Planctomyces sp. SH-PL62: one gene and its partner. The protein of the gene in region 2 interacts with the protein of the main gene of each other region in a pairwise test. Links are inferred from orthologs where the notes say so. Each region holds a gene or a part of one and is shown on either strand. Other genes may lie near its edges.

Region 1 (3,109 bases), 2.7 Mb from region 2 along the record:
CCGAGGAATGGATCCTCTGGAGCACCCAGGAGTTCGGCTTCCTGGCGCTGCCGGACGCGATCTGCACCGGCTCCAGCATCATGCCACAGAAGAAGAACCCGGACGTCCTGGAGCTGATCCGGGGCCGCTCGGCCCGCGTCGTCGGCTCGCTGACGACCTTGCTGGTCCTCATCAAGGGCCTGCCGCTGGCCTACAACCGCGACCTCCAGGAAGACAAGCTCCCCCTGTTCGACGCCTTCGACACCGTCGAGGCCTGCGTCGAGCTGGCCGCCGTGGTGGTCTCGGGGGCGAACCTCCGCCCCGAACGGATCGGCGAACGGCTCGACGAAGGCTACCTGGACGCGACGACCCTGATGGAGCACCTGATCCTCCAGGGCGTCCCCCAGCGCACCGCCCACGAGGTCATCGGCCGCCTCGTCGGCCTCTGCGAGCGCCAGGGCCTGAAACGCCTGGCCGACCTTTCCGACGCCGACCTCGCCGAAGCCTCCCCCAAGCTCGGCCCCGACGCCCGCGGCCTACTGGGCGTCGAGGCGGCGATCCGAGCGTTCAAGTCCTACGGCTCGACCGCCCCGGACCAGGTGGCGACGCAGCTCGGTCGGTGGAAGACGAAGCTGGAACTGTAGGCCGCAGGTCGGTCGCCCCTTCTCCTTCAACAAGGGGAGAAGGCGAGGAAGGCCGACGTCGAGCGATCCCAAGTCAGACGACGAACCGGGCGGTCCTCGCCCGACCTTCCCCACCCTTATTGAAGATCGAAGCCCCATGGAAGCCTTCCAGTACTGCGAAAATCAGCTCTATTGCGAAGCCGTCCCGGTCGCCAGGCTGGCGGAGGAGTACGGGACGCCGCTGTACATTTATAGCGCGGGGGCGATCGTCGACGCGCTCAAGTCGTTGCAGGAGGCCTACGCCGAGGTCGACCCGCTGGTCTGCTACTCGGTGAAGGCGAACTCGAACCTCGGCGTGCTGAAGCTCCTGAACGGGCACGGCAGCGGGTTCGACGTGGTCTCCGGCGGCGAGCTGTTCCGGGTGGTCAAGGCGGGGGGCGACCCCGGCAAGACGGTGTTCGCGGGGGTGGGCAAGAGCGACCCGGAGATCGCCCAGGCGATCGAGGCCGGCGTGCTGATGTTCAACGTCGAGAGCGAGGCCGAGCTGGAGTCGATCGCCCGGGTGGCGGCGTCGATGGGGCGGGTCGCGCCGATCGCGCTGCGGGTGAACCCGGACGTGGACCCGAAGACCCATCGGTACACGTCGACGGGGCAGAAGGAATCCAAGTTCGGTTTGGATATCGATCGGGCGATGCGGATCGCGGGGACCGTAAAGGATATCCCGAGCCTGTCGATGATCGGCATGCACATGCACATCGGCTCTCAGATCACCTCGGTCGACCCCTACGCGAAGGCGGTCGGTAAGGGGGTGGAGCTGATCGAGAGGCTGCGGGCGATGGGCCACCCGATCGCCTGGTACAACATGGGGGGGGGCTACGGGATCGCCTACAAGGGGTCGGAAGCCCGGCCGATCCGCGAGTTCGCCGCGGCCATCCTGCCGGGGATCAAGGCCGCGAAGTGCCGCCTGGCGATCGAGCCGGGGCGGGTGATCGCCGGCAACGCCGGCGTGCTGGTCAGCCGTGTGTTATATACCAAGCAGTCGGGCGACAAGCGGTTCCTGATCCAGGACGCCGCCATGAACGACCTGATCCGGCCGGCGCTTTACGAGTCGTTCCACCGGATCTGGCCGGTCGTGGTGCCCGAAGGGTTCCCCGCGCCCCCGACCGACTACGAGGCCGAGATCCCCGGAGCCGAGCCCCGGGACGTCGTCGGCCCGATCTGCGAGAGCGGCGACTTCTTCGCCAAGGACCGGTCGCTGCCGCCCCTCGACCGCGGCGACCTCCTGGCGACGTTCTCGGCCGGCGCCTACGGCATGGTCATGGCCTCCAACTACAACACCCGCCCCCGCGCCGCCGAGGTCCTCGTCGACGGCGACCAGGCCAAGCTGGTCCGCCGCCGCGAGACGCTCGACGACCTGGTGGCCCAGGAGCTTGAAGTCTGAAACGAAGACCGGAGCGGACGACCGCCGGGGGGCCCCTCGGCGGTCGCGAGGCCGCGCGGGGATCGGACGAGGACGCGAAGGAGCGAGGGCGGGAGGCGGGGAGCCGAGGAGTAAGGCCAGGCGGAGCAGGGCGGGGCGGGGCGTCCCGGACATCAACTCATCGGATCACAGTCATGCGTCAAGACATCGTTCGCTCGATCGGCCGATCCGAGGAAACGGGACCGTCGCGGAGGCCCCGCGCGTCGTCGCGATCGCGGGCGCTGGCGGCCGGGGCGCTCGTCGCCCTCGGCTGGTCGACGGCCGGTCCGGCCCTCCCGCTGGCACACGCCCAGATCCCGGGCCCCGAGCTGTTCGCCCAGCAGCCCAAGACGCCCGAGGAGCTCTGGGGCGCGATCGACTATCTCTCGCGGACCGGCCAGGGCCGCCAGGCGGTCCCCTACCTGGAGACCTTCTCCCAGGCCGAGGTCGACGACGCGACCCTGCTGAAGCTCCGCGACAAGTACGGCCCCGGCTCGTTCCTCCGCCTCGACGACGACCCGGCCACCAAGCCTTTCGCCAAGCCCCTGACCGACAAGCTGAACGCCGCCGCCCGCCGCATGACCGCCGACCCCGAGCGGATCCGCGGCTACATCCCCGCCCTCCTGGCCTCGAAGGAAGAGCAGGATTACGCCGTGGCGAGGCTCCGCGAGTCGGGGCCGTTCGCCGTCCCCGCGATCGTGGCCGAGATCAAGAAGTACGGCCCGACGGCCCCCGAGCGCGGGCGGCTCATCCACAACGCCGGCCGGCTCGACACCTCGTCGGTCCCGGCCTGGATCGCCGCCCTGGACAGCCCCGACCCCCTCCTGGCGGCCGACGTCGCGGGGATCCTGGGCGACCTCGCCGACTCCCGCGCGGTGCCGTTCCTGACCTTCCCCGCCGCCTGGGCCGACTCGCCGATCCCGGTCAAGACGGCGGCCGCCCTGGCGATCGAGAAGCTGACCGGCAAGCCGTTCGCGAACCAGCCCCGCTCGCCCGTCAACACGCTCGACGACGCCGCCGAATCCCTGGCCCGGCACCAGTACGAGAT
Region 2 (3,016 bases):
ACGAGGCGTTCCTGGCCGCCACCTCCCCCGACGCGGACGCCCCGAAGCCGGAAGCCGCGAGAGGCCGGGGCCGGGGGCTCAGCCTCCGAGCCTTCGCCGACGCCCGCCGGAAGCACCTCCTGGGCCTCCCCGCCGTCCGGGACGCGAAAGCACCCTGAACGCAATCCGGCGCAAGCATAAACTCACCCCTGGCGGGAGAAGCCGGGGGAGAGACGGGCGAGGCGCGTGCGGTCGAAAAGTGAGATCATGGCCTTGGGGAGTCAAACCGCCGCAACGGCGGCGGAGGGGTTGTGATGCCGGCCTGGATCCTGGAATCGCTTTCCAACAATGAGACGTTGCCGGGGACGGTGATGGCCTGGCGGATCGCCTCGGCCTTGCTGCTCGGCGGCGTGGTCGCCGGCGTCTACCGCTGGGCGAGGCGCGGGTTGGGGCCGCCGCAGGCGACGTTCCTGACGACCCTCGTGCTCCTCTCGGTGACGATCGCGATGGCCACCCAGGTCATCGGCGACAGCGTGGCCCGGGCCTTCAGCCTGGTCGGCGCGCTGTCGGTGGCCCGCTTCCGCACGGTCGTGAAGGACACGCAGGACACGGCGTTCGTCATCCTGGCCGTCGTGGTCGGGATGGCGGCGGGGGCGAACGACCTGCTGGTCGCCCTGGTGGGCCTGGGGGTGGTGGGGATCGCCTCGCCGGTCCTCTGGCCCCGCCGCCGCGACCCGGCCTGGACGGGCGCGGAGGTGGACCTGAAGCTCCGCCTCGCCGCCGCTCAGGACGTCCGCGAGGCGATCGAGCGGATCCTCGCCGACGTCTCCACCCGCGCGACCCTGGTCTCGATCGAGACCGCCCGTCAGGGCGCCTCGATCGACCTGGCCTATCGCGTCCGACTTCGCCGCGACCGCTCGCCCGTCCAGACGGCGGCCGAGCTGAACCAGACGCCTGGCGTGGAGGCCGTCGAGCTCCGCCGCGCGGACCGCTCGTTCGACTGACGGCCGACGAGGCTTCGTCCCATGACCGACGCGCCCCCCGAAGATCCCACCGGCCCCGGCCCCGGCCCGTCGGTCCTGCTGATCGACGACGACCTGGAGCTGTGCGACCTCCTGCGCGAGTTCTTCGCCCAGGAGGGCATTCGGCTGGCCGCGGCCCACGACGGCCGCCGAGGGCTGGGGGCGGCGCTCGACGCCGATCGCGACCTGATCCTCCTCGACGTGATGCTCCCCGGCCTGGACGGCTTCGAGGTGCTGCGGCTGCTGCGTCGGCGGAGCCAGGTCCCGGTCATCATGCTCACGGCCCGCTCGGCGAAGGCCGACCGGCTCGCGGGCCTGGGCGCCGGGGCCGACGACTACGTCCCCAAGCCGTTCGACCCCGACGAGTTGCTCGCCCGCGTCCGCGCCGTGCTCCGTCGCGCGGGCCGCGCGGCGCGTCCCGTCGCCCCGCTGGAGGCCGAGGGGATCCGACTCATCCCGACGGCCCGCGAGGTGTTCGCGGGGGGCGAACTCGTGGCCACGACCACGTTCGAGTACGAGATCCTCGAATACCTCGTCTACGCCGCCGGCCGGATCGTCACCCGGGACGAGCTGACTGCGGCGCTCTATCAACGACGATCCTCCCCGTTCGACCGCGCCATCGACGTCCACGTCAGCCGCCTCCGCAAGAAGCTCGGCCCGCTGGGGTCGGCCGTGCGGACGGTCCGGGGCGTGGGCTACCTGTTCCGGTCCGGGCCGGACGACGAGGCCCCGCGATGAGGTCGATCTACGCCAAGATCCTGGCCTGGGCGGCGGCCACCGTCGCGCTGTCGTCGATCGGCTTCGTCGCCACGTTCTGGTACCTCTCCGAGTCGCGGTCGCAGGAGCGCCGCTTCTTCACCGGCATCCTCACCCTCCAGCGCGACGCGGCCGAACGCGCCTGGCGCGAACGCGGGGCCGAGGGGCTGCGGGCCTTCCTCCGCGAGACGGCCGCGTCGTTCGAGGGGGACCATTACCTGCTGGACCGCGACGGCCGCGACCTGCTCGACGGCGTCGATCGTTCCTCGCTCCCGGCGCGGGCGAGCGCCCCCGGCCTGCTCCCGCCGCCCCCGGCCCCCCGTGCTCGTCAGCCCGCCCACGGCCGAGGGGCTCCGGTTCGTGGCCCTCCCCCGGATGCGGGGGGTCCCCTGGGCCCAGACGCTCCCCTACTACCTCTGGATCCTGCTGCTGATCCTGGCCCTGATCTACGCGCTGGCCGTCCATCTGGTGCGCCCGCTGAGACGGTTGCAGCGGGCGGTGGACGAGTTCGGCCGGGGCGGATTGGCGACCCGGATCGGCTCGACGCGGCGGGACGAGATCGGCGAGCTGTCCCGCGCGTTCGACGTGATGGCCCACCGGATCGCGTCGCTGATGGCGGCCGAGCGGCGGCTGATCCAGGACGTCTCGCACGAGCTGCGGTCGCCGCTGACCCGCCTCGGCCTGGCCGTCCGGCTCGGCCGCGGCGGCGACCGCGAGGCCGCGATGGGCCGCATCAAGAAGGAGGTGGATCGGCTCTCGGCCCTGGTCGACGAGCTGCTCCGGCTCAATTCGGCCGAGGAGGACCCCCACGCCCTCCATCGCGACGAGGTCCGGCTCGACGCCCTCCTGGCGGAGCTGGTCGAAGCCTGCGCCGTGGAGGCCGACGCGAAGGGCTGTCGGCTGGACCTGCGGGCCGACGCGCCGGTCGTCGCGTCGGGCGATCGCGAGCTGCTCCGTCGCGCCGTCGAGAACGTCCTGCGCAACGCCGTCCGCCACGCGCCCGAGGGATCGGCGGTCGAGGTCGCGCTGCAAGCCGACGGCGGCTTCGCCGCGATCACCGTCCGCGACCACGGCTCGGGGGTCCCCGAGGAGGCCTTGGCCGACATCTTCAAGCCGTTCTTCCGGATCGAGCACGACCGCAGCCGGGCCAGCGGCGGGGTCGGCCTGGGCCTGGCCATCGCCCGCCGCGCCGTGGAGGTCCACGGCGGCTCGATCGCCGCCGACGACGCCCGCCCCGGCCTGGTCGTCACGATCCGGAT

What was found. The genes of interacting proteins can lie anywhere in the genome.
Region 1: the proteins of VT85_RS10945 (region 2) and lysA interact in binary tests that used the Escherichia coli proteins (3 or more experiments, as listed by UniProt). The link is inferred for Planctomyces sp. SH-PL62 from one-to-one orthologs.

Annotation. Positions count from the first base shown.
Region 1 is NZ_CP011273.1:103,067-106,175, reverse strand. Bases 36-2,901 are described here. They hold lysA (diaminopimelate decarboxylase), read left to right. Parts: upstream 36-759; coding sequence 760-2,043; downstream 2,044-2,901. Other genes in these bases: VT85_RS00400 (hypothetical protein), read left to right, coding at 2,217-2,901; argH (argininosuccinate lyase), read left to right, coding at 36-623. Also shown: more of argH, read left to right, coding at 1-35; more of VT85_RS00400, read left to right, coding at 2,902-3,109. UniProt on the Escherichia coli protein: Specifically catalyzes the decarboxylation of meso-diaminopimelate (meso-DAP) to L-lysine. Is not active against the DD- or LL-isomers of diaminopimelate.
Region 2 is NZ_CP011273.1:2,832,904-2,835,919, forward strand. The notes cover bases 99-2,871. They hold VT85_RS10945 (response regulator transcription factor), read left to right. Parts: upstream 99-1,004; coding sequence 1,005-1,739; downstream 1,740-2,871. Other genes in these bases: VT85_RS10935 (CotH kinase family protein), read left to right, coding at 99-158; VT85_RS10940 (DUF4956 domain-containing protein), read left to right, coding at 294-983; VT85_RS10950 (sensor histidine kinase), read left to right, coding at 2,079-2,871. Outside these bases: more of VT85_RS10935, read left to right, coding at 1-98; more of VT85_RS10950, read left to right, coding at 2,872-3,016. UniProt on the Escherichia coli protein: Response regulator member of the two-component regulatory system CpxA/CpxR which responds to envelope stress response by activating expression of downstream genes including cpxP, degP, dsbA and ppiA.